DNA from 3 places in the Streptomyces griseus subsp. griseus genome. Region 1 is predicted to be linked to each of the others. Evidence: riboswitches for the same ligand, from Rfam matches in the RefSeq annotation. Region 1 holds a riboswitch; each other region holds the start of a gene.
The links. Region 1 has a riboswitch for cyclic di-AMP ahead of D6270_RS18115 (M23 family metallopeptidase). Riboswitches for the same ligand answer to the same signal wherever they lie in the genome.
Positions count from the first base shown of each region.

Region 2: linked by a shared signal. The riboswitch ahead of D6270_RS26210 (M23 family metallopeptidase) and the one ahead of D6270_RS18115 (M23 family metallopeptidase) in region 1 are both predicted to bind cyclic di-AMP.
Region 3: linked by a shared signal. The riboswitch ahead of D6270_RS21165 (C40 family peptidase) and the one ahead of D6270_RS18115 (M23 family metallopeptidase) in region 1 are both predicted to bind cyclic di-AMP.

Region 1 covers NZ_CP032543.1:4,037,364-4,047,798, reverse strand. Annotated here, with positions in the region: gene D6270_RS18120 (aldo/keto reductase) at 1-574, opposite strand, end outside; gene D6270_RS18115 (M23 family metallopeptidase) at 733-1,776, opposite strand; cyclic di-AMP (ydaO/yuaA leader) riboswitch at 1,788-1,940, opposite strand; gene D6270_RS18110 (PP2C family protein-serine/threonine phosphatase) at 2,151-3,422, opposite strand; gene D6270_RS18105 (MerR family transcriptional regulator) at 3,567-4,313, opposite strand; tRNA gene D6270_RS18100 (tRNA-Met) at 4,417-4,490, opposite strand; tRNA gene D6270_RS18095 (tRNA-Lys) at 4,739-4,815, opposite strand; gene D6270_RS18090 (DEAD/DEAH box helicase) at 5,067-7,373, opposite strand; gene D6270_RS18085 (hypothetical protein) at 7,613-8,203, opposite strand; gene crcB (fluoride efflux transporter CrcB) at 8,434-8,808, opposite strand; gene crcB (fluoride efflux transporter CrcB) at 8,805-9,281, opposite strand; gene D6270_RS18070 (metallopeptidase family protein) at 9,278-9,628, opposite strand; gene D6270_RS18065 (metallophosphoesterase family protein) at 9,785-10,435, shown strand, end outside.
Region 2 covers NZ_CP032543.1:5,799,658-5,810,092, forward strand. Annotated here, with positions in the region: gene D6270_RS26195 (DNA gyrase/topoisomerase IV subunit A) at 1-189, opposite strand, end outside; gene D6270_RS26200 (M16 family metallopeptidase) at 436-1,791, shown strand; gene D6270_RS26205 (M16 family metallopeptidase) at 1,818-3,188, shown strand; cyclic di-AMP (ydaO/yuaA leader) riboswitch at 3,412-3,578, shown strand; gene D6270_RS26210 (M23 family metallopeptidase) at 3,592-4,407, shown strand; gene D6270_RS26215 (GntR family transcriptional regulator) at 4,631-5,338, shown strand; gene D6270_RS26220 (HPr family phosphocarrier protein) at 5,531-5,812, opposite strand; partial or broken gene D6270_RS26225 (GNAT family N-acetyltransferase) at 5,974-8,849, shown strand; gene D6270_RS26230 (DUF5998 family protein) at 8,891-9,487, shown strand; gene D6270_RS26235 (alkaline phosphatase family protein) at 9,487-10,435, shown strand, end outside.
Region 3 covers NZ_CP032543.1:4,657,146-4,667,580, forward strand. Annotated here, with positions in the region: gene D6270_RS21135 (PspC domain-containing protein) at 1-867, opposite strand, end outside; gene D6270_RS21140 (ATP-binding protein) at 1,057-2,355, shown strand; gene D6270_RS21145 (LuxR C-terminal-related transcriptional regulator) at 2,352-3,047, shown strand; gene D6270_RS21150 (GNAT family N-acetyltransferase) at 3,100-3,858, opposite strand; gene D6270_RS21155 (C40 family peptidase) at 3,899-4,999, opposite strand; gene D6270_RS21160 (hypothetical protein) at 5,265-5,618, shown strand; gene D6270_RS21165 (C40 family peptidase) at 5,699-6,910, opposite strand; cyclic di-AMP (ydaO/yuaA leader) riboswitch at 6,909-7,075, opposite strand; partial or broken gene pcrA (DNA helicase PcrA) at 7,335-9,775, shown strand; gene D6270_RS21175 (peptidoglycan DD-metalloendopeptidase family protein) at 9,860-10,435, opposite strand, start outside.

The sequences.
Region 1 (10,435 bases):
AGGTGTCCCGGGAGACCAGGTTGTAGTGCGGCTGGAGCGCGACGTACCGGGCCAGGCCCTCGCGCTCGGAGAAGTCCAGCGACGCCTGGAGCCGCTCCGGGCTGATGTTGGAGGCGGCGATGTGGCGCACCTTGCCGTCCTTCACCAGCTGGTCGAGGGCGGTGATGATCTCCTCGACCGGGACGGTCTCGTCGTCGAAGTGCGTGTAGTAGAGGTCGATGTGGTCGGTGCCGAGGCGGCGCAGCGACTGCTCGGCGGCGGCCTTGACGGTGGTGGCGGAGAGCCCCTTGTAGTCGGGGTGGGCGCCGACCTTGGTGGCCACGACGATGTCGGAGCGGTTGCCGCGCGAGGCGAGCCACTTGCCGATGACGGTCTCCGACTCGCCGCCGTGGTTGCCCTCGATCCAGGCGGTGTAGGCGTCGGCGGTGTCGATGAAGTTGCCGCCCGCCGCGGCGTACGCGTCGAGGACCGCGAAGGACTGGGCCTCGTCCGCCGTCCAGCCGAAGACGTTGCCGCCGAGGGAGAGGGGGAAGACCTGGAGGCCGGAGCTGCCGAGGGGGCGCAGAGAAGTCATGTGGGTGTTCAACGGCGGCGCCGGAGCCACATATTCCATGGCTGGGCCAGGTACTCCCCCGTACCCCACCGGAGAGACCGGCAGCCCTGACGTCGGGGGGTGAGCGTCAGGGCTGCCGGGGTGGGCGAAGGGACGGCGACGAGCGACGTACCCAGGTCTCAGACGGAGAGGCCCTTGCTGTTCAGCCAGGCGGCCGGGTCCATGGCCGAGCCGCCGGCGGTGCGGACCTCCAGGTGGAGGTGGACGCCGGTCACGTTGCCGGTGGCGCCCATGCGGCCGATGGTCTCGCCGGTGCTCACCTTCTGGCCGACCGAGACGTCGATCGAGGACTGGTGGGCGTACCAGAGCTCGGTGCCGTCCTCCAGCTGGAGGACGGTGCGGTAGCCGTACGAACCGGACCAGCCGGCCGACGTGATCGTGCCGCTGTGCACGGCCTTGAGCGGCGAACCGGCCGCCCCGGCGAAGTCCAGGCCGGTGTGCTGGCCCGAGGACCACATCGCGCCGGACTGGCCGTAGGTCGAGGTGAGCGTGTACGACGAGGTGGGCAGCGTGTAGCTGGCGCGGAGCTTGGCGAGGCGCTCCTCCTCGGCCTTCTTCGCGGCCGCTTCCTCCGCCGCCTTCTTCTCGGCGGCGATCTTGGCCTTGGCCTTGGCCTCGGCCTGGTCCTGCTGCTTCTTCGCGTCGGCGGCGGCCTTCTCGGCCGCGGCCTTCTCCTCGGCGGCCTCGGCCTCGGCGTCGGCGCTGGCCTGCTGCTGCTCGGCCTGCTGGAGGATGCGGGCGCGCAGTGCCTCACCGGCGTCGGTGGTGCCCTGGTCGGCCTCGGCGGTCGTGATGCCCGCGGTGGTGAGCGGGGCGGCGGTGACCGGGGCGGCCTCGGCCTCGTCGGACATGAAGGCCCCGACGCCGGGAAGGGACTTGGCGTCGGGGAGGTTGTCCGCGATGGAATCGGGGAGGGAGATGGAGACCGGGGGCTTGGACTGGGCGGTGGCCATGCCACCCGCGCCGACAGCCGCTATGACGCCGACCCCGAGGACGGTGGAGCTGCGGGCGAGGCCGCGCTGCTTGGCCACGCGGTGTTTGCCGCGCACGGGGCGGACGGACTCCGCGGTGGGGTTCCACTCCTCCCACGTCCGCTCCGGACCACCGAGGCCATCGGCAGTGAAGGGTGACGGGGCCTCAGGGGCAGGCTGGTTGGACGCCACGTGGGCGCGCTCCTTTCCTTCCTTCTCGCCTACCGGGTTAGCTGACGGGTTCGGAGCAGGAAGGTCTCCTACGGGCCCCTCCGCCTCTCACGAGACACAGGCGTCCGATTCACCCCATGTAGGTGGTTCCCCGGTTCCCTTGCGGGATTCGGCGCTCGCGCACGGCGCCGTCTCTGACGACGGCTGGGACGACCGCGCTGCGTTATCGAACGTTAATAGACGGACGGGCCCGATTCCAAGCTGTTCGTGTTGATCATTAACGACTCCAGCAGGGACTTACCGTCCACAAGCGGCCCGAATCGGACGACTTGACGACCCCTCGCCCACACCTCTTTTTCTGATGGTGTGTCAACTGTTATGCGGAGCGATGCTCTTCAGTTACGCACCGTGTCATCGCCCCGGCCGACGATCTTCACCGTCGTACGCCGCGGCGCCTGCCCCTCCGCCGGCCGGCTGACCGCGAGCAGCGCCATGTCGTCCGTCGACCGGCCCCCGGTGTGCAGCCGTACGTCGTCGGTGAGCGCCGAGAGCAGCTCCTCGGGGCCGGGGAAGATCCGGCCGCGCAGCCGGGCCGCCGGATCGTAGAAGACCCCGCTCGCGTCCCGCGCCTCGGAGAGCCCGTCCGTGAAGGCGAGGAGCGTCGAGCCGCCGGGCAGCTCCCACTCGTCGGACCGGTCCGGCCACACCCCCAGGTCCATCCCCAGCGGCATCGCGGGCACGGACGGCGCGAGGACCTCCAGAGCCCCGTCCGCGTGCAGCAGGATCGGCTCGGGGTGGCCGCGGTTGACCAGGCGCAGCGAGGCCGAACCGGGCGGGATCTCGGCCAGCACGGCGGTGATGAACCCCTCCATGGCGTCCAGCCCGTACCGCCGCGTCCCCTCCCGGGCCAGCGCCCGCTCCAGCCGCTGCGCCACGCCCTCCAGGGACCGCTCCTGCTCGGCGGCCTCCCGGAACGCCCCGATGATCACCGCCACCGCCTCCACGGCGTCCAGCCCCTTGCCACGCACATCCCCGACGACCAGGCGTACGCCGTGCGGGGTGTCCGCCACCGCGAACAGGTCCCCGCCGACGAACTCGTCCGCCTGCGCCGCCTCGTACCGCGCCGCCACCTGGAGCCCACCGATCCGCTCCGCCGGGGTCGGCAGCACGGCCCGCATGGCCGTCTCCGCGATGACCCGCGCCGAGGCCAGCTGCTCGTTGCTGCGGCGCACGACCCCGTTGATGACGAGGGCCAGGGCGGCGGCGGTGAGGACCGTGATCATCTCGATGACCGGGACGACCTGGGTGGACGTCCCGTCGGAGAGCCGCATCGCGATGACGGAGAGGACCGCGGCCACGCCCGTACGGATGGTGCTGGCGAGCGAGAAGAAGGGGGCGGCGATCAGCGGCGCGGCCACGAAGATGGGGACGGCGGTGAAGTTGGGCGGGGCGATCGAGTCGAAGAGGAGCCCGCCGCAGATCAGCAGCACCGGCAGCAGCCGGACGAACCGCCGGGTCCCGACGCTCCGGGCCACCACCGGCTTCCCCCGCCCCGCGGAGCCGGCCTTACCCTGCCCGGAACCGGTCTTCACCCGCCCGGAGCCGGACAGCCCGCGCCCCGGGAGGCCGAAGCTCCCCGTCACGCGTCCACGCCCCTTCTCCGCCATCCCCACCTGTGCACTCCTGCCCGGTCCGGCCACGGCTGCGGACGGTACCGCGCCCCGTCCAGGCTTCCCGGAGCCGCGCCGTGCGGCGACTCGTCGTCGGCCAAATAGGGGGAAAGCGGCCGGGAACCCCTGCGCTCCCCGTGGTCAGCCGGAGAGCCGTTGTCCCGCGTAGATCGTCAGTGCATCCCGTACGAAGGCGGCGGTGCCGTCCCCGTATCGATCGTAGTTCTTTCCGAAGCGCGGATCGGCGACATACATCTCGCCGAGCCCGATGACGTACGACCGGCTGGGAGCGACCGTCGTGGACAGCCACGCACAGTGCCGCCGGGCGATCTCCTGTGCCACGTCACTGCCGGCACCCACCCCGGCCTCCTTGGCCGCCCCCCAGTCCCGCGCGATGGCTTCGTGCTCGTCCCGGAACGCCCGCTTCCCCCTCTCCCCGAGCGAACGCCACCAGCGGTCGCCCTCCTCGTACGCCTCACGCCCCCACCGCTCGGTCACCTCCCGCTCATGAGCGGTGTGGTCGAACCCGTCGAACACTTCCTCGGCCATGAGTTCCATCCCCTCCTGCGTCCTGTGGAGAGTGGTCCGCACCGAGGCGATCCGCCGCCCGATGCGCGCCTGCTCCTGTTCGAGCAGCCGCAGATGCGCCCGCAGCGCCACGGCCGTGTCCCGCTGCCCTTCGAGCACCCCCTTGATGGCGGGCAGGGACAGCCCCAGCTCCCGCAGCAGCAGAATCCGCTGCAGCCGGACGAGGGCGTCCTGGTCGTAGTAGCGGTAGCCGTTGCTCCCGACCCGGCTCGGCACGAGGAGACCGAGCTCCCCGTAGTGCCGGAGCGTGCGGCTCGTGGTGCCGGCCTTCCTGGCGATTTCCTGGATGGACCACTCCATGCCGGAAACGCTAGATCTTTACGCTGCGTCAAGGTCAACCCGGAAACACCGGGGAACGACTCAGGCCCGGTACGCGGTCTGCGTACCGGGCCTGGATCTTCAGTAGCGGGGACAGGATTTGAACCTGCGACCTCTGGGTTATGAGCCCAGCGAGCTACCGAGCTGCTCCACCCCGCGTCGGTAAACACCACTCTACGCCATCGGAGCGGCCACTCCGACCACTGCCCGGCCCCCTCGCGCATCGTCGATGAGGGGTGGCGCGCGGCTGCCGCACACCGCCAGGTACGCCGAGCTGCGGGGCGGTCCGTCCGACGAGAGCCTGGCGTCCGTGGCCGCACCGGGCCCGAGGCGTGGAGCGAGCGCCCGGAACGCACCCGAACATGCAGCGACCCCAGACCAGAGAAACACTCTGGCCCGGGGTCCAGTGGTAGGCCGTGTGGGACTCGAACCCACAACCAACGGATTAAAAGTCCGCTGCTCTGACCAATTGAGCTAACGGCCCGTGCAACATCACCCACGAGCATAGCCCGCCCGATCCCAGCAGCCGATCCGGTATCGGTGTCGGGCCCCGTCACGCCCCGACCGCGCCCCCGTCGCGTCCCTTTCACGCCGGTTCGCGCCCCTGGAGAGCGGCGAGGGGAGCAGTGAGGGAACAGCAACAGGGCCCGTACGTCACCGAGTCGGTTCGGTGGCGTACGGGCCCTGCCGGTCTGTCAGGCGGACCTCACCGGCCGGGAGTCGGCCGGGGTGGGGTCAGCCGTTGCGCTTCCAGCGCGGCTTGTCGTCGCGGCGGCCGAAGGTGCCGGTGTTGGTACCGGTGTTGGCGCCGCGGTGGTCGTCACGACGGCCGGTCGGGCGGTCGCTGCCACCGGAACGGAAGCCACCCGAGGGGCGGTCGTCACGACGGTCACGGTTGAACGGGCGGTCGCTGCCACCGGAGCGGAAGCCGCCGGAGGGGCGGTCGTCACGACGGTCGCGGTTGAAGGACGGGCGGTCGTTGTCACGACGCTCGAACGGACGGCCACCACGGTCATCACGACGGTCACCACCGGAGCGGAAGCCACCCGAGGGGCGGTCGTCACGACGGTCACGGTTGAAGGACGGGCGGTCGTTGTCACGACGCTCGAACGGACGGCCACCACGGTCATCCCGACGGTCACCACCGGAGCGGAAGCCACCCGAGGGGCGGTCGTCACGACGGTCACGGTTGAAGGACGGGCGGTCGTTGTCACGACGCTCGAACGGACGGCCACCACGGTCATCACGACGGTCACCACCGGAGCGGAAGCCACCCGACGGGCGGTCGTCACGACGGTCGTTGCCGCCCCGGTAGCCGCCACGGTCGCCACCGCGGTTGTCGCGGCGCTCGTAGTTGCCCCGCTCGTCGCGGCGCTGCTCCTCGCGGGCGGCCGGCTGCTCGGGGACGGAGATGGCGGCCACCAGGGCGGCCTCCGCCTCGGCGGTGACCTCGGCCACCGCTGCCTCCGGGTCGTCGCCCCGCTCGCGCGCGGCACGGGCGACCAGGCGGTCGGCCTCCTCGCGCAGCTCCACGGCGCGGCGCTGGACGCGCTCCAGCTGCTTCGTCAGGTCGGCGGCCTCGCGCTCGGCCTGCTTGGCGGCGTTGTTCGCGGAGTCGGCCTGGACCTCGGTGAGCGAACGGGCGCCGGTGATCTCGGCGACCTCCGGCTCGAAGACGCCCGCGCCCTGGACGATGTGGCGCGAGGCGTCGACGCCCGCGTCCTCCATCAGGCGGAAGATCTGGCGGCGCTGGTGCGGGAGCGCCAGCGAGACGACGACACCGGACTTGCCGGCCCGGGCGGTACGGCCCGAGCGGTGCAGGTAGTCCTTGTGGTCTCCGGCCGGGTCCACGTTCAGGACCAGGTCGATGCCGTCCACGTGGATACCGCGGGCGGCCACGTCGGTCGCGACGAGCGCGTTGACGTAACCCTTCTTGAAGTCCTCCAGGACCCGCGTACGGGCGCCCTGGGTCATGCCGCCGTGCAGCGCGTCGGCCTTCACACCGGACTCGATGAGCTGCTCGGCGATGCGGTCGGCGCCCAGCTGGGTGCGGACGAAGATGATCGTGCGGCCCTTGCGGGCGGCGATGGCGGAGGTGACCGGCGCCTTGTCCTTCGGCTTCACGACGAGGACGTGGTGCGACATGGTCGTGACGTTGCCCTGGGCGCTGTCGACCTCGTGCGTCACCGGGTTGGAGAGGTAGCGCTTGACCAGCGTGCCGATCTCGTTCTCCATGGTGGCGGAGAAGAGCATCCGCTGACCCCCACCGGGGATCTGGTCCAGCAGCTCGGTGACCTCGGGCAGGAAGCCCAGGTCGGACATCTGGTCGGCCTCGTCGAGGACGGCGACCTGGACGTTCTCCAGCGAGCACGCGCCACGGTTGATGATGTCGCGCAGTCGGCCCGGGGTGGCGACGAGGACGTCGACACCGCGCTCCAGCGCGTAGATCTGGTTGCCCATCGACGTACCGCCGCAGACGACCTTCATCTTGAGGCCGAGCACGTCGCCGTACGGCTGGAGGGCGTCCGCGACCTGCATCGCGAGCTCACGGGTCGGGGTGAGGATGATGCCGCGCGGCTTCTTCTTCTCGGTGGCGCCACCGGAGAGCGAGGCCAGCAGCGGCAGGCCGAAGGAGAGCGTCTTGCCGGAGCCCGTACGGCCACGGCCGAGGATGTCCTTGCCGGCCAGGGCGTCCGGGATGGTCGCCGCCTGGATCGGGAAGGGGGCGGTCACACCGTTCTGCGCGAGCTTGCGGACGATGCCGTCGGGCAGGCCCAGGTCGCCGAAGGTGATGGTCGGCTCGGCGTCGGTCTCCGCCACGGGGGCCTCGTCCGTCTCGGCCTCGGCAGCGGCCTCGGTCTTGGCGGGGGCCTCGGCCTTGGCGGCCGGCTTGTCCTCGGTGATGAAGTCGGCGACGGACTTCTCGGCCGCCTTCTCAGCCACCGGAGCCTTCCCGGCTGCGGCGGTGGCGCCGGCAGGGGCCTCGGTCACAGCGGCCTCGACGAGCTCGGCGAGCTCGGCGTTGTCGATGTTCTCGGGCATGACGGTGTGGTCAGAACTGGAAATTGACATGCGAAATGCGAAACCTTCCGGAGTCTCGGCACGCGCCCGTAACTCCGTGATTCGCAATTTCGACCGCCTCAATGCGGTCCAGCCACGGCAAGGGAGAGTACGCGCCACACGGCGCTCTTCTGTGTCGGCGCCGGGCAATGGGATCAAACGATCTACCACCATACGCACTCTCACCCACATTGCGCAACCCGGCCCTCTTCCCGCTCCGGCTACACCGGCCTGACCTGCGGTGATGCCTCCGGTGTCCGCAACGGCCTGCCCTCCCCCGTGCCCCCCATCGACTGTGTCCGCAGCTGCGCGGCCGGCGACGCGGAAGGGGGCGGTTCGGAGGGTTCGGTGGGCTCCGGTTCGGGGTCCGGGTCCGGGTCGGGGGACGGCTGCGGGGCGGGCGGTTCCGGCACGACCGGCGGTGGCTCCCCGGGGCCGGGCGTGGAAGGTGTGGGGGCCGCCGGTTGACCGGGGCGCGGGGGGTGGGGGACACCGGGCTGGGGGCGCGCGCCCTTCGGTGTGTCCGACGGCACGGCGCTCCCGGACGCCTCCGGACTCGGCTTCCCCTTGGGGTTCTTGCGGTCGGCGGAGTCGCCGTCGGAGTGGGTGTGGGCGTCACCCCCACGGTGTCCGGCTTCGCCGGATCCGGCCGTCGTCTCGTCGTCCGGGTCGGCGGTCCGGCCCTTCGAGTCGGAGGAACCGGAGGGGCTGGGCCTCGCGCCGTCGTCACCGACGCTCATACAGCCGGTGGACGCGGCGATCGTCAGCGCGGTGACGGCTGCCCAGCGGACAGGGGCGGACAACTTGCGCACGGGTGGCACCTCCGGGGCGGGGCAGAGCGGGGGCGGGGAGCGGGGTGGGCTGTCGCGTGCGGCATAAAGCGCGCCGTACGCGATGGTGTGGTGCCGTGCCCAACTCCCCGGACCCCGCCGGAGACACGCCCGAACCACCGACGGGCCGGGCAGCCCCGGGGTGGAGGGCGCGCCGGACCGCCTCGCGGGGCCCGTCGGGGCCGACCGAAGCCCCGGGCCGGGCCGACCCCCTACCCCCCGAACCCGCCCGCCAGTTCCGCCCCCAGGAACACCGCCCCGAGCCCCATCAGCAGCGACGCCACCACGTTGGCCACAGCGAGGAAGGACCGGCCCGTTTCGGCCAGACGGAGGGTTTCGTACGAGAACGTCGAGTACGTCGTCAGCGCCCCGCACAGCCCCGTCGCCAGCAGGGCGGACGCGGACGAGGAGACCGCTGCCCCCGTCAGCACCCCGAGAATCAGGCTGCCCGCCGCGTTGGCCGTGAACGTGCCCCACGGGAAGACGTACGCGACACCCCGGCCCTGGTTCGCCTGGACCGCCCGGTCCGTCAGATAGCGCAGGGGCGCGCCCACCGCCCCGCCGATGACCACCAGGAACCAGTTCACGCGGCCCGCTCCCCGCCGCGCCCACCCCGTGCGCCCCGGTCCAGCAGCCGCCGTGTCACCACCGCACCCGCCCACACGGCCGCCAGCGCCGCCACGACCGTCGTCGCCATGTACGCCACCGCCGTCGGGAGTTCCTGACGCACCAGCAGGCCCGAGACATCGGCCGCGTACGTCGAGAAGGTCGTGAACCCGCCGAGTACGCCGACGCCGAGGAAGAGCCGGAGCAGCGGGTGCGTCACCCGGCCGCGCTCCACGGTCACCACCATCAGGACGCCGATCAGGGCGCAGCCGGTCACGTTGACGACGAACACCGTCCACGGGAAGCCGCCCTCGGCGGCGGGCCACCGCACCAGCGCCGCGTACCGCGCGAGGGCGCCCAGCGCGCCGCCCGCCGCGACCGCGCCCAGCACCCGTGGCTGCGAAGCGGAAGGTGGTCCCGGTTCCGGCAGTTCGTCCGGTGCCTGCTCGCTCACCCGTAGCCCAGGGCGTGCAGGCGCTCGTCGTCGATGCCGAAGTGGTGGGCGATCTCGTGGACCACGGTGATCTCGGTCTCGGCCACGATGTCCTCGTGCGTCTCGCACATCCGCAGCGTCGGACCGCGGTAGATGGTGATCCGGTCCGGCAGCACCCCGGCGTACCACTCCCCGCGGTCGGTGAGCGGCGTGCCCTCGTAGAGCCCGAGCAGCTCGGGGTCGCCGGGCTCCGGTTCGTCCTCGACGAAGACCGCCACGTTGTCCATCAGCCGCATCAGCTCCGGCGGAATCCGGTCAAGAGCCTGGCTCACCAGCTCTTCGAACTGCTCCCGCGTCATCTCCAGCACCCCGCCATTGTCACGTACGGGGGCCCGCCACGGGCAGATGGCCACCGCACCTGATCCACTTCACGGCCACCCCATGCCCCTCGCCGCCCCTCGCCTGATCCACTCCGCCGTCGGCACCCCGGCATGGGCGGAGCCGTACCGGGGCATACGCGCCCAATGGTCCGCGCTCCGTTCCGTGCCGCTGCCGACCGCGTCCGGCACCGCCTCACCCAGCTCGTCCGGCCCGACTCCGCGAAGTCCCCGAAACGCCCGGCACGCAGGCCCGCCACCGGCGACCTCATGGGCACCGCCACCCCCAGGCCGTTCGTACGCGCCCTCGCCATGCTCGCCGTCGTCGTGATCGGGGCCTGGCTCGGGCTGCTCGCCGTGGGGTCCATCCGTACGCCGGTCGGCCCCATGGACACCAACATGACCCTGCGCCCGTCCCTCACCGGCGGCAGCAAGATCAACGTGTCCCCGCTGGGCGCCCTGGAGCTGGACTCGCACATCGCCCCGCTCCGCCTCGACGTGAACGTGGACCGCCTCGACCCCGTGCGCTCGCAGGCCCTGGTGGACCAGCCGGAACGGTTCTCCGGACTCCAGGACGAGGTCACCCGGGACGTCGCCGCCGGCACCCGCGAGCTGGCCGTACGCTCCTGTGTCGCCGTGATCTCCGGGGCGACCGCGCTCGGCCTCGTCGTCTACCGCCGCCCCCGCCGCGCCCTGGCCGCCGGCGGGCTCGCCCTGACCCTGCTGGCCGCGTCGGGCGTCAGCGCGTACGCCACCTGGAACCCGAAGTCCGTCCTGGAGCCCAAGTTCTCCGGGCTG
Region 2 (10,435 bases), 1.8 Mb from region 1:
GTTCATCTGGGACACGATCCGCCGGTGCACCGGCTTCATGCCGTCGCGGGCGTCGGGCAGGGCCCTGGAGTAGATCACCGAGTACGCGTACTCGAGGAAGGAGCCCTGCATTTCGTCGACGACGTCGATGTCGAGGATCTTCTCCTCGAAGTCGTCCGGCGGCGGGGTCTTCGTGCTACGGCGGGCCATCGCGGCTGCGACTCCTTCTCGGATTCAGGGATTCTGATCGGACAACCAGGGGTACTGATGCGGACCATTGTGGACCGCCGCACTGACAACGCGGACCTCGACCCGTCCGAAGCGGGTCCGGGGCGGCGCGGCCCGCGACACCATCGACGGAAACTTCCGTGGACGGGAACTTCGCCAGGTGCCGGTGCGCTTGCTTAGAGTGGCAGGTCTGGCAGGAAGTCCAGTATCGCGATCGAAGGGACGTACATGCCCATGGGTCACACGGCCACCGCACAGGCCGGCTCCGGCGGCTTGACAGCGACCGAGCACCGCCTGGCCAACGGCCTGCGTGTGGTGCTCTCCGAGGACCATCTGACCCCGGTCGCCGCGGTCTGCCTCTGGTACGACGTCGGTTCACGCCACGAGGTCAAGGGACGCACCGGTCTGGCTCACCTCTTCGAGCACCTGATGTTCCAGGGCTCCGGACAGGTCAAGGGGAACGGTCACTTCGAGCTCGTCCAGGGGGCCGGTGGCTCGCTCAACGGGACGACCAGCTTCGAGCGGACCAACTACTTCGAGACCATGCCCACCCATCAGGTGGAGCTGGCTCTCTGGCTGGAAGCCGACCGTATGGGCTCCCTTCTCGCCGCCCTCGACGAGGAGTCCATGGAGAACCAGCGCGACGTCGTCAAGAACGAACGGCGCCAGCGCTACGACAACGTGCCCTACGGCACCGCGTTCGAGAAGCTCACCGCCCTCGCCTACCCCGAGGGCCACCCGTACCACCACACCCCGATCGGCTCCATGGCCGACCTGGACGCGGCCACGCTGGAGGACGCCCGCGCGTTCTTCCGTACGTACTACGCGCCCAACAACGCGGTGCTCTCCATCGTCGGGGACATCGACCCCGAGCAGACCCTCGCCTGGGTCGAGAAGTATTTCGGCTCCATCCCCTCCCACGACGGCAAGCAGCCGCCGCGCGACGGCACCCTGCCCGAGATCATCGGCGAGCAGCTGCGCGAAGTGGTCCACGAGGAGGTCCCGGCGCGTGCGCTGATGGCCGCCTACCGCCTGCCGCACGACGGCACGCGCGCCTGTGACGCGGCCGACCTGGCGCTCACCGTGCTCGGCGGCGGTGAATCCTCCCGGCTGCACAACCGCCTGGTCCGCCGCGACCGTACGGCGGTGGCGGCGGGCTTCGGGCTGCTGCGGCTCGCCGGGGCGCCCTCGCTGGGCTGGCTGGACGTGAAGACCTCCGGCGGTGTCGAGGTGGAGACGATCGAGGCCGCCGTCGACGAGGAGCTGGCCCGGTTCGCCGAGGAAGGCCCCACGCCGGAGGAGATGGAGCGGGCCCAGGCGCAGTTGGAGCGCGAGTGGCTGGACCGGCTGGGGACGGTCGCGGGCCGCGCGGACGAACTGTGCCGCTACGCGGTCCTGTTCGGTGACCCGCAGCTCGCCCTGAGCGCCGTGGGACGCGTCCTGGACATCACCGCCGAGGAGGTGCGCGCGGCGGCCCGGGCGGCCCTGCGCCCCGACAACCGGGCGGTGCTGGTCTACGAGCCCATCGAGCCGGCCGAGGATGCCCAAGAGGCCACCGACGCGCCCGAGGGGGCGGACAAGTGAGCGACGCCGCCGTGACTGGAGTAGCCATGCAGTACCACCCGCAGCCGACCCCGGGCACCGCCCGGCCGTGGGCCTTCCCCGCGCCCGAGCGCGGCGCCCTGCCCAACGGGCTGACCGTGCTGCGCTGCCACCGCCCCGGCCAGCAGGTCGTGGCCGTGGAGATCTTCCTGGACGCGCCGCTGGACGCCGAGCCCGAGGGTCTGGACGGCGTGGCCACGATCATGTCGCGCGCGCTCTCCGAGGGCACCGACAAGCACACCGCCGAGGAGTTCGCCGCCGAGCTGGAGCGGTGCGGCGCCACTCTGGACGCGCACGCCGACCACCCCGGCGTCCGGGTCTCCCTGGAGGTCCCGGCCTCCCGGCTGGGCAAGGCGCTCGGCCTGGTCGCCGAGGCCCTGCGCGCCCCGGCCTTCGCCGAGAGCGAGATCGAGCGGCTCGTCGGCAACCGCCTCGACGAGATCCCGCACGAGCAGGCCAACCCGTCCCGGCGCGCCGCCAAGCAGCTCTCCAAGGAGCTCTTCCCGGCCACCGCCCGGATGTCCCGCCCGCGGCTCGGCACCGAGGAGACCGTGCGGCGGATCGACGCCGCCGCCGTACGCGCCTTCTTCGACGCCCACGTCCGCCCGGCCACCGCGACGGCGGTCATCGTCGGCGACCTGACCGGCATCGACCTGGACGCCCTGCTCGCCGACACCCTCGGCGACTGGTCGGGCAACACGGCCCAGGCCCGCCCGGTCCCGCCGATCACCGCCGACGACACCGGCCGCGTGGTCATCGTGGACCGCCCCGGCGCGGTCCAGACCCAGCTGCTGATCGGCCGCATCGGCGCCGACCGGCACGAGCGCGTGTGGCCGGCCCAGGTCCTCGGCAGCTACTGCCTGGGCGGCACGCTCACCTCCCGTCTCGACCGGGTGCTGCGCGAGGAGAAGGGCTACACCTACGGCGTCCGCGCCTTCGCCCAGGTCCTGCGCTCCACCGGCCCCGACTCGGGCGGCGCGGCGATGCTCGCGATCAGCGGCTCGGTGGACACCGAGTCCACCGGACCGGCGCTGGAGGACCTCTGGAAGGTCCTGCGGACGCTGGCGGCCGAGGGGCTGACCGACGCCGAGCGTGAGACGGCCGTGCAGAACCTGGTGGGCGTCGCCCCGCTGAAGTTCGAGACGGCCGCCTCGGTCGCCAGCACCCTGGCCGACCAGGTGGAGCAGCACCTCCCCGACGACTACCAGGCCCAGCTGTACGCCCGCCTCGCCGAGACGGGCACCGTGGAGGCGACCGCGGCCGTGGTCAACGCCTTCCCGGTGGACCGGCTGGTCACGGTCCTCGTGGGCGACGCGGCACAGATCGCGGAGCCGGTGAAGGCGCTCGGCATCGGAGAGGTGACCGTCGTCAGCGGCTGACGCCGCGTCGGCACACACCAGCACTGAGAGGACCCCGGCGGAGCGTCAGCCGCTGGGGTCCTCCTTTTTGTCCGTTAAGGGCTTTTCATGCCTCTTATTGGTTTCGGCTGCTCTATGTCCTGTGGGATGCGCGACAAATCCCCCTGCCCGTTTGGTGATGGGAAGTCGCCTTGTCTAGCGTCGGCCCGGCTGTCCGTCACCCGTATGCCGCACCCGCGGCGCCGGGCAGCCATCGCCGAGTCCCCGTCAGGCGCGAGCCTGGGGAGCCGGGGACCCACGCAGTCCCTGGGGTGAATCGGATCCCCGTGCCGTGACCCGGCACGGAGCTCCGTAGGAGACCTTCCTGCTCCGAACCCGTCAGCTAACCCGGTAGGCGAGAAGGAAGGAAAGGATCAGCCCCTCCATGGCGTTCACCCGTGCCACCGGGAAGCACCGTGCCCCGAGCCGCCTGACGCGCCGCAGCGCCCAGGTCGCCGGCGTCGCGGCCCTGGCCACCACCGGCGTCCTCGGCTCCCTGGCCTCCCCGGCAGCCGCAGCCGACTCCGAGGCCCCCAAGGCCGCCGAGACCGGACTCACCCAGGCCATCGCCCTCGACGCCACACTCGCCGAGCAGATCGACGCCCAGGCCCAGGCGCAGCACCAGCAGGCCCAGGCCGTCGCCGAGGCGAAGGCCAAGGCGGCCGCGGAAGCCAAGGCCAAGGCGGCGAAGGCCAAGGCGAAGGCGGAGGCCCGGCGCAAGGCCGAGGCCCGCGCCCAGGAGGTCCGCGAGGAGAAGGCCCGGGCCGCCCGCGCCGCCGAGCGCGCCCGCCTCAACGCCTTCCACCTCCCGGTCGCCGGCTCGTACGTCACCACCGGCTACAAGTCCGGCGGCGCCCTCTGGTCCTCCGGCAGCCACTCCGGCGTGGACTTCCGCGCCGCCTCCGGCAGCTCCGTCGTCGCGGTCGGCGCCGGTACGGTCGTCGAGGCCGGCTGGGGCGGCGCGTACGGCAACAACATCGTGCTCCGGATGACGGACGGCACGTACACCCAGTACGGCCACCTCTCCTCGATCGGCGTCTCCGTCGGCCAGAGCGTCACCTCCGGCCAGCAGATCGGCGTCTCCGGCTCCACCGGCAACTCCACCGGCCCGCACCTCCACTTCGAGGCCCGGACCACCCCGGAGTACGGCTCGGACATGGACCCGGTCGCCTACCTGCGCTCGCACGGCGTGAACGTCTGACCTCACCGCGCGCGACCCCTGACCGACGAAGGCCCCGGTTTCCCACCGGGGCCTTCGGCATGCGCCGGGAAAGCCTCGTACGGCGCCCCGCCACTCCCCGCCCCTGGCCAGAAGATATCCATCAATTCCGGCCTGCCATCGGAAATTCCGGCAGATTGCAATAGAGTCACGGAACAGGCGTCGGCCGGCCGCGTTTCGCGGGGATTAAGGCGGAGGTTCGGACATGCGCATTCCCGCGCATTCGGTATGCACGGCGATCCGTGACGACATCGTCTCCGGTGTCTACGAGCGCGGCAGCCGCCTCACCGAGGAGCTGCTGGCACGGCGGTACGGCGTCTCCCGCGTCCCGGTGCGCGAGGCGCTGCGCACCCTGGAGTCCGAGGGCTTCGTCGTCACCCGCAGGCACGCCGGGGCCTGTGTCGCCGAGCCCACCGAGCAGGAGGCCGCCGACCTGCTGGAGGTGCGGATGCTCCTGGAGCCGCTCGGCGCCGCCCGGGCCGCCCAGCGCCGTACGGAGGCCCACCTCAAGGTGCTCCGCGGGCTGGTCAGGCTGGGCCAGGAGCGGGCCCGGCGGGGCGAGGGGGAGGATCTGCGGTCGCTGGGCGGCTGGTTCCACGAGACCCTGGCCCAGGCCTCCGGCAGCCCCGGCCTCATCGCCCTGCTCACCCAGCTCAGACACAAGGTCGCCTGGATGTACGCCGTGGAGCAGCCGGCCCGCCCGGTCGACTCCTGGGCCGAGCACGGGGCCATCGTGGACGCGGTGGCGCGCGGCGACGCGGAACGGGCCAGGGCGCTCACCGCCCAGCATGCGGAACGGGCCGCCGGGGCGCACCGGCTGCGCCGCCCGGACCGCCCCGGTCGGCGCGCGGCGCCGCCGCCCCGGGTGAGTTCTTCGCAACACGGCGTAAACATCGCGGGTGTCCGCCATTAACAAGGACGCCGTATACAAAGAGAAGTAATTGCCGAGGGCTTTATTCGTGCTGCCCGAATTAAGTGGTCATCGGCCGTGCGGGTAAGTGGTGGCCGATCGGCGTATCGGCATCGTGAATAACGAAAGAGCCGTGGCCCCCCTCAGGGGAACCACGGCTCGAAGTCCGTCGCCGTTGAACGGCCCCGGGGATCGTCAGACGGTCTCGGGAAGCTCTTCCAGACCCTCGGCGACCAGCTTCGCCAGACGGTCCAGGGCGGCCTCGGCGCCGTCCGCGTCGGACGCGAGCACGATCTCCTCGCCACCCTGCGCGCCCAGACCCAGCACCGCGAGCATGGAGGCGGCGTTGACCGGGTTGCCGTCGGCCTTGGCGATCGTCACGGGGACGCCGGAAGCCGTGGCGGCACGGACGAAGATGGAAGCGGGGCGGGCGTGCAGGCCCTCGGCCCAACCGACGTTTACGCGGCGCTCAGCCATGGTTCTGCCCTTCACATATCAACGGTTGTCTAGACCAGTCTCTCATGCGGTGCGTACTGCCGTGCCCGGCCTCCCCTCCGACGAGCTCCTGTCCCGGCCGTCCTCAGACTGCCCCGGTACCGATCCCTCCGCGACCGGGATGTCAGCCGTAGGCTTTGTCCATGGAGCCCGAGCCGGAGCTGAGCCCGCATCACGCGTACCCCGACCACTGGGAAGCGGACGTGGTGCTCCGCGACGGTGGCACCGCGCGCATCAGGCCGATCACCACGGACGATGCCGAGCGGCTGGTCAGCTTCTACGAGCAGGTCTCCGACGAGTCGAAGTATTACCGGTTCTTCGCCCCGTACCCCCGCCTCTCCGACCGGGACGTGCACCGCTTCACCCATCACGACTACGTCGACCGGGTGGGGCTGGCCGTCACGATCGGCGGTGAGTTCATCGGCACCGTCCGCTTCGACCGCATCAACGGACAGGGCAGGCCCGCCTCCGCCCCCGCCGACGAGGCCGAGGTCGCCTTCCTCGTCCAGGACGCCCACCAGGGCCGTGGAGTCGCCTCGGCGCTGCTCGAACACATCGCCGCCGTCGCCCGCGAGCGGGGTATCCGGCGCTTCGCCGCCGAGGTGCTGCCCGCCAACAACAAGATGATCAAGGTGTTCCGGGACGCCGGCTACACCCAGCGGCGCAGCTTCGAGGACGGCTCCGTCCACCTCACCCTCGACCTCGAACCCACCGAGAAGTCCCTCGCCGTCCAGCGCGGCCGTGAGCAGCGCGCCGAGGCCCGCTCGGTCCAGCGCCTCCTCGCCCCCGGCTCCGTCGCGGTGATCGGTACCGGCCGCACACCCGGGGGAGTGGGCCGCACGGTCCTGCGCAACCTCCTCGCCGCAGGCTTCACCGGCCGCACCTACGCCGTGAACCGCGCCTTCGACGAGGGGCCGGCCACCCTCGACGGCGTCCCCGCCCACCGCTCGCTCGGCGAGATCGACGAGCGGGTCGACCTCGCCGTCATCGCGGTCCCCGCCCACCGGGTCCCCGAAGCCGTCGCCGACTGCGGCGAACACGGCGTCCAGGGCCTCGTCGTCCTCTCCGCCGGTTACGCCGAGCGGGGCTCGGCCGGCCGCGAGCTCCAGCGCGAACTGGTCCGCCAGGCCCGCTCGTACGGCATGCGGATCATCGGCCCCAACGCCTTCGGCATCATCAACACCGCCGAGTCCGTCCGGCTCAACGCCTCCCTCGCCCCCGAGTCGCCCGCCCGTGGCCGGATCGGCCTGTTCACCCAGTCCGGCGCGATCGGCATCGCCCTCCTCTCCGGACTCCACCGGCGCGGCGCGGGGCTCTCCTCGTTCATCTCTGCGGGCAACCGGGCCGATGTCTCCGGCAACGACTTCCTCCAGTACTCGTTCGAGGACCCGGACACCGACGTCGCCCTCCTCTACCTCGAATCACTCGGCAACCCCCGCAAGTTCACCCGCCTCGCCCGCCGCACCGCCGCCCTGAAGCCCGTCGTCGTGGTGAAGGGCGCCCGGCACAGCGGCACCAACCCGCCCGGCCACGCCGTCCCCGTCAGCCGCATCCCCGACGCCACCGTCTCCGCCCTGATGCGGCAGGCGGGCGTGATCCGGGTCGACACGGTGACCGAGATGGTGGACGCCGGGCTGCTCCTGGCCGGGCAGCCGCTCCCGGCCGGACCCCGGGTCGCGATCCTCGGCAACTCCGAGTCCCTCGGCCTCCTCACGTACGACGCCTGCCTCGCCGAGGGGCTCCGCCCGCGCCCGCCGATCGACCTCACCACGGCCGCCTCCCCACAGGACTTCAAGGACGCGCTGGCCGAGGCGCTCGCCGACGGGAGCTGCGACGCCGTGGTCGTCACCGCCATCCCGTGGGTGGGGGAGAACGGCGAGGCCGAGACCGGTGACGGCGAGGTGCTGGCCGCCGCCCTGCACGGCGCCGCGGCCGGAAGCCCCGCCAAGCCCGTCGCCGTCGTCCATGTGGAGATCGGCGGCCTCGCGGAGGCCCTGGCCGCCGCGAGCAGCACGGCCGCACCCCGCACCCGGCCCACGACGCTCGCCGCCCAGCCCTCCGGCGCGTCCGGAGCGCCCACCCCCACGGAGACCGCGCCCCAGGGAGCCGGAGAGGCCGAAGGAGGCGAGCCGCCGGTCCGCCCCGGCCGCATCCCCGCCTATCCCGCCGCCGAGCGGGCCGTACGGGCGATGTCCGAAGCGGTGAAGTACGCCCAGTGGCGGCGCCAGGCCGCCACGCCCGGCAAGGTGCCCGAGTTCCTGGACGAGACCACCGACGAGCCCGGCGCCGCCGCCCTGATCGACACCCTGCTCGGCCCCACCCCGACCCGCGCGGCCGCACCCTCGCCCACGACGAGGCCCGCGAGCTGCTCGGCCGCTACGGCATCCCGGTACGCCCCACGCTCCCCGCCCCGGACCCCGGGGCAGCCGTCGCCGCGGCCGCCCGCCTCGGTTACCCGGTGGCGCTGAAGACCACCGCACCCCACCTGCGCCACCGCGCCGACCTCGGCGGCGTACGGCTGGACCTCGCGGACGAGGACGCGCTGCGCCGGGCGTACGGAGAGTTCACCGAGCTCCTCGGCAAACCCGCCGAACTCCTCCCGGTCGTCCAGTCCATGGCCCCGCGCGGTGTGGACACGGTCGTACGGGCCTCCATCGACGCAGCCGCCGGGGCCGTCCTCTCCTTCGGTCTGGCGGGCGCCCCCTCCGAGCTGCTCGGCGACACCGGGCACCGGCTGGTCCCGGTCACCGACCGCGACGCCGCCGAGCTGATCCGGTCGATCAAGGCGGCCCCGGTCCTCTTCGGCTGGCGCGGCTCGGCCCCGGTCGACACCCCGGCGCTGGAGGAGCTGCTGCTGCGGCTCTCCCGGCTGGTCGACGACCACCCCGAAGTGGTCTCCGTGGCGCTGGAACCGGTCGTCGTGGCCCCCCACGGCCTCACCGTCCTCGGCGCGAGCGTCCGGCTGGCCCCGCCGCCCCCGCGCGGCGACCTGGGCCCGCGCCGCCTCCCGAACTACTGACAGGTCCCAGGCAGCCACCGGCCCCCCGTAGGATGGTGCACATGGCAAAGACCGGTACGACGACCCAGGGGCTGCGCGCGGCGATCGAGCGCAGCGGCTACTACCCGGCCCTCGTGGCCGAGGCGGTCGAGGCCGCCGTCGGCGGGGAGCCGGTCGCCTCGTACCTGGTCCATCAGGAGACCACGTTCGACTCCAACGAGGTCCGCCGCCATGCCACGGTCCTCGTGCTGACCGAGCACCGGTTCATCGTCAGCCACACCGACGAGCAGGCCGCCGACACCAGCTCCCCGACGCCGTACGCCACCACCTCCACGGAGTCGGTCAAGCTGGACCGGATCTCCTCCGTCGTGGTCAGCCGCGTGGTGGCCAACCCGGAGAAGTACGTCGCGGGCACGCTGCCCCGCGAGGTCGTCCTCACCATCGGCTGGGGCGCGGTCTCCCGGATCGACCTGGAGCCCGCCGCCTGCGGTGACGCCAACTGCGAGGCCGACCACGGCTACACGGGCAGCTCCACCGCCGACGACCTGAGCCTGCGCGTCAGCGAGGCCGGCGACGGCCCCGACGCCGTCCGCCAGACCCTCGCCTTCGCCCAGTCGCTCTCCGAGGCCACGGCCGCCACCGCGGCGACCGGCCGGTGATGGTCCAGCCCGCCTGGCCGGACCCGGTCCCGCTCGCTCTCGACACCGCCCCCGTCCCCGCGTACGGCAGCGGCTCGCTCGCCGACCTGCTGCCGACGCTCGCGGCCGGGCAGGGGGTGGCGGGCCTCACCGCCACCATCTCCGAACTGACGCCCGCCGACCGCAACTGCGTCTTCCTGATCGACGGCCTCGGCTGGGAGCAGATCAGCTCCCACCCGGACGAGGCGCCCTTCCTGCACTCCCTGCTGCCCACCTCGCGCGGCAACACCGGGCAGCCGATCACCGCGGGCTTCCCCTCCACCACCGCGACCTCGCTCGCCTCGGTCGGTACGGGGCTGCCGCCCGGCGAGCACGGTCTGCCCGGCTACACCGTGCGCAACCCGGAGACCGGCGCGCTGATGAACCAGCTCCGCTGGAAGCCGTTCACCGCGCCGAAGGTCTGGCAGCCCTACCCCACGGTCTTCCGGCTCGCCGACGCGGCGGGCGTGCACACCGCGCAGGTCTCCTCCCCGGACTTCGAGCAGACCCCGCTCACCAAGGTCGCGCTCAGCGGCGGATCCTTCCTCGGCCGGCTCTCCGGCGAGGACCGGATGGACGTCGCCGCCCAGCGCCTCGCCGCCGGTGACCGCTCGCTCGTCTACACGTACTACAGCGAGGTCGACGGCAAGGGCCACCGCTTCGGCGTCGACTCCGACGCCTGGCGCGGCCAGTTGATGTACGTCGACGGGCTCGCCCAGCGCCTCGCCGAGCAGCTGCCGCCGCGCTCCGCGCTCTACATCACCGCCGACCACGGCATGATCGACATCCCGTTCGACGAGCAGTCCCGGATCGACTTCGACGAGGACTGGGAGCTGCGCGCGGGCGTCGCCCTGCTCGGCGGCGAGGGCCGCGCCCGCCATGTCTACGCGGTGCCCGGGGCCCAGGGCGACGTCCTGGCCGTCTGGCGCG
Region 3 (10,435 bases), 620 kb from region 1:
GACCAGCAGACCGAGCCCGAAGACCGCGAGCGCGGCGACCAGACCGATCTGCAACGCCGTCCCCAGCGGGTGGTGCTCCCAGCTCAGCCCGGTGCCCAGGCCGCCCGCCACCAGCGCGGTCAGGAAGACCAGGCCGCCGATCGACCGCGGTCCCGGCGGGGCGGGCGCCGGAGCCGGCGGCCGGAACGGCGCGGCCGGGCTGGGCCGCCCGGCCCGCACCTCGGCCTGCGCCGAGCCCACATCGGTGTCCGGGGGACCCCACAGATAGCCCGGGCCGACCGGCCCCGTCGTACCGTCCTTCACGATCGGGTCCCGCCACCACGACGGACCGCCCGGCGTCGGCGGCGCCTTCACCTCCGGCGGGGGCGTGCCGAGGCCACCGGCGTGCGGGTGGGCCGGGGCGGCGGGGGTGCCCGGCGGGGCCGCCGGGTCCTCCGGCGCCGACGTCCTGCGGGACTGCGTCCACACCGAGCAGCCGACGACGGCCACCGTGAGCAGCGCCGCGAACGCCAGCATGCCCCGGTTGCCCAGCATCGACAGGAAGAGCCCGCAGCCGATCAGCGCCAGCAGCAGCGCCACCAGCGACGCCCCGTCGACCCGGCCCGACAGCAGCCGGCGCGCCTCGTTCTCCTCCTCGCCCTCCAGGGGCAGCAGGAGCCAGGCGAAGCCGTAGAAGATCAGGCCGATCCCGCCGGTCGCCGAGAGGACGCCGAGCACGATCCGGAAGATCACCGGGTCCACGTCGCAGTACCGGCCGAGCCCGCCGCAGACCCCGGCCACCATCTTCTGCCGCGGGCTGCGCCGCAGCTGCGGCTTCGGCGCGTCGGGGGGTGCGACGCCGGGGGAGGCGTCCGAAGGAGCGGTCATACCTCCATGGTGACGGCCCGCACCCGCTGGTGGGAGCCGCGCCGACCCTGGCCGGTCCCTGATTTTGCGCCGGGGGTCCCGCAGGGGGAGCGCCGTGAGGATCAGCCCCTGGGGGTGGGGCTGGCATCAGGGTCGATCAGGGGGTCTACCCTGATGCCTCCCGCCCCCGCCGCGTGTGACGATCGGGGTATGCCAGCCGCCACCGCCCGAGCCGGGCACAGCTCACTCGCCTCCGACCCGGAGGAGCCGCCGCTGCGCAAGCTGTACCGCAGCGCCGACGGGCGGATGCTGGGCGGCGTCGCGCGCGGGCTCGCCGGACACCTCGGGCTGCCGGTCGCCTGGGTCCGGTTCGTCTTCCTCGGCCTCTTCCTCAGCGACGGCCTGGGCGCCCTGCTGTACGCCGTCTTCTGGATCGTCGTCCCCCTCGGCGTCGGGGGTGTCGGCGGCGTCCACGCCCCGCGCTCGGTGTTCGAGATGGCGGCGGACGGCCGGCGCAAGCTCCGTAAACCGGACCCGGGCCAGCTCTTCGCGCTGGTCGCCCTGCTCATCGGGGCCGTCGTCTTCGTCGCCAACGTGGACATGGGCAGCAAGGCCGACCGCTACATCTGGCCGACGCTCCTCATCGGCGCGGGTTCCGTCCTCGTCTGGCGCCAGGCGGACAACGCCCGGCGCGCCCGCTGGATGGAGGTCGGCCGCCGCCGCCGGCTGCTGCAACTGGCCCGCGCGCTGGCCGGAGTGGCGCTGGTGGGCCTCGGGCTCGCCGTCTTCATGGTGGTGCGCGGCTCGGCCGCCCAGCTGGGCAACGTGCTGACCGCCGCCATCGCCGTCCTCACCGGTATCGCCCTGCTGGCCGGCCCCTACCTCGTCCGGATGGTCCAGGACCTCTCCGAGGAGCGCCTGATGCGCATCCGCGCCCAGGAGCGCGCCGAGGTCGCCGCCCATGTCCACGACTCCGTCCTGCACACCCTCACCCTGATCCAGCGCAACGCGGACGACGGCGGCGAGGTCAGACGCCTGGCCCGGGCCCAGGAGCGCGAGCTGCGCAACTGGCTCTACAACCCCGAGGGCACCGGCAAGGACGAGGACGACGAGCCGGAGACCCTGGCCGAGGCGGTGAAGCGGGCCGCCGCCGAGGTGGAGGACAAGCACGGCGTCCCCCTGGAGGTCGTGGTCGTCGGCGACTGCCCCCTCGACGACAAGCTGGGCGCACAGATGCAGTCCGCGCGCGAGGCGATGGTCAACGCCGCCAAGTACGGTGGCGAGGGCGGTGCCGTGCAGGTCTTCGCCGAGGTCGAGGGCGCCACGGTCTTCGTCTCCGTGAAGGACCGGGGTCCTGGCTTCGACCTGGACGAGGTTCCTGCCGACCGCATGGGCGTACGAGAATCAATCATCGGCCGGATGCAGCGCAACGGCGGCACTGCCCGGCTTCGTTCGGTGCCCGGCGGGGGCACCGAGGTCGAGCTGGAGATGGAAAGGGCGAGCGAATGACCGAGAACACCGAAGCCACCGGGGGCCCGGAGCGACGGGTACGGGTCGTGCTCGTCGACGACCACCGGATGTTCCGCACCGGCGTGCAGGCCGAGATCGGCCGCACCGAGGAGACTGGCGTCGAAGTGGTCGGCGAGGCCGCCGACGTCGACCAGGCGGTCACCGTCATCACGGCGACCCGCCCCGAGGTCGTCCTCCTCGACGTCCACCTCCCCGGCGGCGGCGGCGTCGAGGTGCTGCGCCGCTGCGCCCCGCTGATGGGTGCGGCCGAGGACCCGGTCCGCTTCCTCGCGCTCTCCGTCTCGGACGCCGCCGAGGACGTCATCGGGGTGATCCGGGGCGGCGCCCGGGGCTACGTCACCAAGACGATCACCGGCACCGACCTGGTCGACTCCATCTTCCGGGTCCAGGAGGGCGACGCGGTCTTCTCCCCGCGCCTGGCCGGCTTCGTGCTGGACGCCTTCGCCTCCACGGACGCCCCGCCGGTCGACGAGGACATGGACCGCCTCACCCAGCGCGAGCGCGAGGTGCTGCGGCTGATCGCCAGGGGGTATGCGTACAAGGAGATCGCGAAGCAGCTGTTCATCTCGGTGAAGACGGTGGAGTCGCATGTCTCGGCGGTGCTGCGCAAGCTCCAGCTCTCCAACCGGCACGAGCTGACCCGGTGGGCGACGGCGCGACGGCTGGTCTGAGCCGAGCGGGGCGGGCCGTGCGGGCCGGGCATCGCTCAGCCGCGCTCCGGCTTCAGAGGGGCAGCGAGATGTTGACCTTCTCGCCGACCCGGCGGTAGCCGATGCTCGCGTAGATCCGTTCCACGTCGGCGTCGCCCGGCTCCAGCCAGACGGCCCGGCACCCCTGGTCCAGGGCCCGTTCGGTCAGCCACGCGGAGAGCGCGGCGCCGATGCCCCGGCGGCGGAAGGGGGCGGCGACGGCGAGGCCGACCAGTTCGCTGAGGCGGTCGATCGGGACGGAGCAGCCGCCCGCCCCGGCCGGTGCGCCGTCCAGGACCGCCAGTGCGGCGACCCCGTCACCGGCCGCCGCCGTGCGCAGCCAGGTGATCGTCCCCAGCTCCGGCTCGCCCTCGCCGCCGAAGCCGTGGTGCTGGACGCGGGCGGCGTCGAGGAAATCCGTCCCGGTGGTGGGCACGGCGATGCGGAGGCCGTCGACCGGCTTCGGCGGACGGAGGCCGTCGCGGTCGCAGACGAGCAGCGGGGCCCGGTTCTCCACGGTGAACCCGGCGGCCAGCAGGGCCGGTTCGACGGCCGGGGCCCAGGCGGGCAGGAACTCCAGGCGCGGCAGCCGCTCCCGCTCCCGGAACGCCGCGACCAGGGACGCCACCTCGTCCGCCGTGGGTTCCGCGTCCTGGTCGGGGATGGCGAAGTTGGCGTATTTCAGCCCCCAGCCCGGGTTGTACCGGACGGTGAACGGGCCCACCCGGTAGTGGGTGGAGGTGCGCAGCGTGAGCGTGCGGGCGTAGTCCTGGACGGAGTTCGCCATCGGCATACGGGGTTTCCTTCGGCGGGAGAGGGACCGGCGCCGGGGACTATGCCACCCGGGTCGCTCCGGCGAAAGGCATTTGATCGATCGGCGCGATCCGCACCGGCGCTCCGGGGCGCGGGGCGTGGATCATCTGGCCGCCGCCGATGTAGAGCCCGACATGGCTGATGCCGGAGTAGAAGAAGACCAGGTCGCCGGGGGCCAGTTCGGAGCGGGAGACCCGCTGCCCGGCGTTGATCTGGGTGTAGGTGGTGCGGGGCAGGCTGACGCCCGCCGCCTGCCAGGCCGCCTGGGTCAGGCCGGAGCAGTCGAAGGCGTTGGGACCGGTCGCGCCCCAGACGTACGGCTTGCCGATCGCCCCGTGCGCGAAGGAGACGGCCCGCGCAGCCCGGGAGTTGGGCGCGGCGACCGGGGCGCGGGGCGCCGAGCGGTCGGCGTGGGTGGCTGAGCGGGCGGCGGGGGCCGCGGGGCCGCCGCCGTGGGCCGCGTCGGCCGAGCGCTCGTACGCGGCGCGCTCGGCGGCCGTGAGGGTGGCCAGGAGCGAGCGGGCGTCGGCCAGCTTGGTCCGGATCGCGGTGCGGTGTTCCTGCAACTCGGCACGGCGGGCGGCGAGCGCCTCGGTCTCCTGGTCGGCGCGGGCCTTGACCCGGGCGATGCCGGAGAGCTGGCGCCGGATGGAGCTGAGCAGGCTCGCCTGCCGGTCGCCCGCCCGGTCCAGGTGGGCGGCGCGCTCCAGGTAGCTGTCCGGGTCCGAGGAGAGCGCCAGCTGTACGGCGGGGTCCAGCGCGCCGGTGCGGTACTGGGCGGTGGCCATCGAACCGAGCGTGTGGCGTGCGGTGTTGAGGCGGTCGGTGCGGCGGGCCGCCTCGTCGGCCAGGGTGTCGACCGCCTTCGTGGCGGCCGCCTCCTTCTCCTTCGCCCCGTTGTACTTCTCGGTGGCGACCTCGGCGTCGTGGTAGAGCCGGTCGACCTTGGCCCGGACCTGGGCGGCGGTGGGTGCGGGCTCGGCGGGTGCGGCGCCGGCGCCGGTGGCCGAGGTGGCGGTGGCTGCCCCGGCGAGCGCCAGGGTGGCGGCGGTGCGGGCAGCAGGGCCGGTGAAGGGGCGCTGCTTGGGTTTCCGGTGAGCGGATTTCCGGTGCGCGGCCACGGGGGCGGCATCCTTCCTGTCGGCTGCCCGCCGGGGGATGCCGACAGGTCCGCCAGGGACGCTAATCCGGGCGCACGGAAAAGGTTCGCCATGACAGCTATTGCCCGGATGTGACGTTTCTTCGTCGGCGGACGACCGGCGATGTGGAGTCGGAACTGATCATTCCGGCAGGTTCGGGCGCGGGGCGGACAGTTCCGGCGAAGGGCCGAAGAAAGGCTTGCCTCACTGATCGGCGATGCTCTGGCCATGGCTAGGCTCCGGAGCCATGAACGCACTCATCGGCGTCTTCGTCGCCCTGCACATCATCGGCATCGCCTCCCTGCTGGGCGGCTTCCTGACCCAGATGAAGGCCATGGGCGCGGGCACCGCGCGCTTCGTTCCCGCCATGCTGCACGGCGCGCTCACCATGCTGGTCACCGGCGTCGCCCTGGTCGGGCTCAACCAGGCCGACGACCAGGCCGTCAACAACATCAAGATCGGCGTGAAGCTGGCGCTCCTCGTCGTCATCCTCGCGCTCGTCTACGTCAAGCGGGACGAGGAGAAGGTCGAGAAGGGCGCGTTCGCGGCGGTCGGCGGACTGACGGCCGCCAACATCTTCATCGCCACCCTCTGGACCTGAGGGGCCTGAGGGACCTGGGGGCCTGAGCACCTGAAGGGCCCCGGGGCGGCCGCTGCGACGCGACCGCCCCCTCGGCGGCACTACGCCGGGCGCACGCTGCCGTAGATCGGCATGTAGTAGATCGACTCCTCGCGGACGTTCGCCCCCGGCTTCGGGGCGTGGATCATCATCCCGTCGCCCTTGTAGATGCCGACGTGGCTGATGTCGTCGTAGAAGAAGACCAGGTCCCCGGGCTGGAGGTCCGACGTGGCGACCCGCGTGCCCACCTTCACCTGGTCCCAGGTGGTCCGGGGCAGCGTCACCCCCGCCTCCCGCCAGGCCGCCTGGGTCAGCCCGGAGCAGTCGTACGAGGACGGGCCCGAGGCCCCCCACACGTACGGCTTGCCGATCTGGGCGCGGGCGAAGGCCAGCACCTTCTCGGCCTTCGTGGCGTAGCTGCCGCCCGCCCCGGTCCCCGTACCCGTACCGGACCCCGGGCTCGTACCCGTACCCGTACCGCTGCCGGAACCGGAACCGCTGTCCCCGCCCGACTCCTTGGCGGCCTCCTCGCGGGCCCTCTTCTCCGCCGCCTCGCGCTCCTTGGCCTCGGCGGCCTGCCTGCGGGCCAGCTTCTCCGCCTTCTCCTTGGCCTCGGCCTCCTTCTTGCGCTCCAGCTCCGCCAGCCGCGCCTTCTCCTCGGCGGTCAGCTTCGAGAGCAGGGACCGGGCCTCGGTGAGCTTCGTCTGCACCTTCTGCTTGCTGGAGCGCAGGGTGGTCTGCGTCTCGGTGAGCGACTCCAGGCTCTTCACGGCCTCCGCGCGCTTCTTCGACGCCGCCGCCTGCTGCGCACGGAAGTCGTCGACGGCCTTCTGCTGCCGCTCCGTCGACCGGCTCATCACCTGGTTCTGGTCGAAGTACGCCTGCGGGTCGTCCGCCAGGAAGAAGGTCGCGGTGGGCGCGATACCGCCGGTGCGGTACTGCGCGGCCGCGTAGGACCCCAGCTCCCGGCGGGCCTCGTTGATCTTCTCGGTCCGCTTCGCCACATCGGAGAGCAGCGTGTCGACCTTGGCGCGCTGGGCGGTGGAGGCGGCCTTCGCCCGGTTGTACTGCTGGGTCGCGCTGCCCGCCTGGCGGTAGAGCTCGTCGACCTTCTTCTGGACGTCCTCGATGGCCGGCTTCGGCTCGGCGGGGGCGGCGGTCGCGCTCTGCGTGGAGAGCAGCGTCACAGAGGCCAGCGCGGCCGTCGTGAACCCGACGGCGGGGGTGGTGCGCACCTTCGTGCGCGGCTTGCGATGCGATGCCAAGACCGGCATCTCCTTCCGTGGACCGCCTACCGGGTTAGCTGTCGGGTTCGGACGGAACGGAAGGCTGTCCTACGGTCCGGATGCGAGGGTACGGACCGATTCACCCCGGTTGTGCGTGTGGGTCCCCGGTTCCGAACCGCCGGGAGGGCGGCACGGATTCGGCAGAGGTGACCGTGAGACGCGGTTCGTCTCAGGGAGATAACGGATCACCTGACCCAGCACGCTAGCCAACGCGTGGCACCGCTGGGAAGAAGGATGAGCGATATGCCCGATACATTTTCGTGACCTTTTCGGATCGGGGTCCCCGCACCCCCTCCGACCGGGCACTCCTTCACGGAACGTGAAAGTCCGCTCTCCGTGCGTACGGGGCCGGATGGCTGCTTGTGGCCTTCGGCCGAACGTTGTCGGTGCGGCCCCCTAGACTCGGATGGCGATGAGCAGCCTCTTTGACGACAGTTTCCTGACCGGCCTCCAGTCCACGGAGGACGGCCCGCCGCCGCCCCCGGAGGACCACGCACCCGAAGCGGTGCCGGAGGGTCTCTTCGAGGGTGTCTTCGACGCGCCCCCGCCGCCCCGGGACGGGTATTACCGGGACGGTCACCCGCGCCCGGTGATCGACGCCGCGGCGCTGCTGGACGGGCTGAACACCGAGCAGCGCGCCGCCGTCGTGCACGCCGGCTCCCCGCTGCTCATCGTCGCCGGGGCCGGCTCCGGCAAGACCCGGGTGCTGACCCACCGCATCGCCCATCTGCTGGCCGAGCGCGGGGTGCACCCGGGGCAGATCCTCGCGATCACCTTCACCAACAAGGCCGCGGGCGAGATGAAGGAGCGCGTGGAGCAGCTGGTGGGCCGCGCGCCAACGCGATGTGGGTCATGACCTTCCACAGCGCGTGCGTCCGCATCCTGCGCCGCGAGTCGAAGAAGCTCGGCTTCACCTCGTCGTTCTCGATCTACGACGCCGCCGACTCCAAGCGGCTGATGGCCCTGGTCTGCCGCGATCTGGACCTGGACCCCAAGCGCTACCCGCCGAAGTCCTTCACCGCCAAGGTCTCCAACCTCAAGAACGAGCTCATCGACGAGGAGACCTTCGCGGGACAGGCCGCCGACGGGTTCGAGAAGACCCTGGCCCAGGCGTACGCGCTCTACCAGGCCCGTCTGCGCGAGGCCAACGCGCTGGACTTCGACGACATCATCATGACGACGGTCCACCTCCTCCAGGCCTTCCCGGACGTCGCCGAGCACTACCGCCGCCGCTTCCGCCACGTCCTGGTCGACGAGTACCAGGACACCAACCACGCCCAGTACACGCTGGTACGTGAGCTGGTCGGCCCCTCCGGAGAGGCCGCCGACGCCCCCGCCGAGCTGTGCGTCGTCGGTGACGCGGACCAGTCGATCTACGCCTTCCGCGGCGCGACCATCCGCAACATCCTCCAGTTCGAGGAGGACTACCCGGACGCGAAGACGATCCTGCTGGAGCAGAACTACCGCTCCACGCAGACGATCCTCTCCGCCGCCAACGCGGTCATCGAGCGCAACGAGAGCCGCCGCCCCAAGAACCTGTGGACCAACGCCGGCTCCGGCGCCCGCATCACCGGCTATGTGGCCGACACCGAGCACGACGAGGCGCAGTTCGTCGCCGACGAGATCGACCGGCTGACGGACAAGGGCGACGCCAAGGCGGGCGACGTCGCCGTCTTCTACCGGACCAACGCCCAGTCCCGTGTCTTCGAGGAGATCTTCATCCGCGTCGGCCTGCCCTACAAGGTCGTCGGCGGCGTGCGCTTCTACGAGCGCAAGGAGGTCCGGGACGTCCTGGCCTACCTCCGCGTCCTCGCCAACCCCGAGGACACCGTCCCGCTGCGCCGCATCCTCAACGTGCCCAAGCGCGGCATCGGCGACCGCGCCGAGGCCATGATCGACGCCCTGTCACTGCGCGAGAAGATCTCCTTCCCGCAGGCGCTGCGCCGCGTCGACGAGGCGTACGGCATGGCGGCCCGCTCCTCCAACGCCGTCAAGCGGTTCAACACGCTGATGGAGGAGCTGCGGACGATCGTCGAGTCCGGCGCCGGACCCGCCGTCGTGCTGGAAGCGGTGCTGGAGCGCACGGGCTATCTCGCCGAGCTCCAGGCATCCACGGACCCGCAGGACGAGACCCGTATCGAGAACCTCCAGGAACTCGCCGCCGTGGCCCTGGAGTTCGAGCAGGAGCGCGGGGACGAGGAGGGCACCGGCACGCTCGCGGAGTTCCTGGAGAAGGTCGCGCTGGTCGCCGACTCGGACCAGATCCCCGACGAGGACGAGGACGGATCCGGCGTCATCACGCTGATGACCCTGCACACGGCGAAGGGCCTGGAGTTCCCGGTCGTCTTCCTCACCGGCATGGAGGACGGCGTCTTCCCGCACATGCGGGCCCTCGGCCAGACCAAGGAGCTGGAGGAGGAGCGCCGGCTGGCGTACGTCGGCATCACCCGCGCCCGCGAGCGGCTCTATCTGACCCGGGCCGCCATGCGCAGCGCCTGGGGCCAGCCCTCGTACAACCCGCCCTCGCGGTTCCTGGAGGAGATCCCGGAAGCGCACCTGGAGTGGAAGCGCAAGGGCCCGATGGCCGCCCCCGCCGGACCCACCTCGGGCATCACGTCCTCGCTCTCCTCCTCGCGCTCCCGCTCCGGCCCCTCGGGCTTCGCGACCCGGCGCGGCACGGAGAGGCCCACGGTCACGCTGGTGGTCGGGGACCGGGTCACGCACGACCAGTTCGGGCTCGGCACGGTGACGGCGGTCGAGGGGTTCGGCGACCAGGCCAAGGCGACGGTGGACTTCGGCGACGAGCGTCCGAAGAAGCTGCTCCTGCGGTACGCACCGGTCGAGAAGCTGTAGTCGGGAGAGCGCGGGGCGAGGTACGCGAGAGGGGCGGGACGGCTGGTGAAGCCGTCCCGCCCCTCTCGTCGTGTCGCTGTGCGGTCAGGTCGGGTCGACGCCGTGGCTGCGCAGCCAGGCCAGCGGGTCCACCGACGCGCCGCCGCCGGGACGGACCTCGAAGTGGAGGTGCGGACCGGTGGAGTTGCCGGAGCTGCCCGCGTACGCGATGACGTCGCCGGCCTTCACCGGGCCGGAGCGGATCTTGGTGCTGCTGAGGTGGCAGTACCAGGTCTCCGTGCCGTCGGCCATGGTCACGATCGCCATGTTGCCGTAGGCGCTGTTGTACTGGGTGCGTACGGTGCCGTCGGTCGCGGCCATCACCGGGGAGCCGTAGCCGACGGGGAAGTCGATGCCCGTGTGCACGGACATCCAGTTGACACCCGCCTGGCCGTAGTACGCACTGAGCCCGTGCTGCTTGACCGGCAGGACGAACTTGGGGCGCAGCGCCTCGCGGCGTGCGGCCTCCTCCTCGCGCTTCTTCTTCTCCTCGACCTGCCGCTGCTTCAGGTCGATGCGCTCCTGGGTGCGGCTCGCGCGCTGGCGGAAGTCGTCGCTGCCCTCGGAGAGCTGCTCCAGCTGGCTGTCCAGCTTGTTGTTCGCGGCGACCGGCTTGACCGT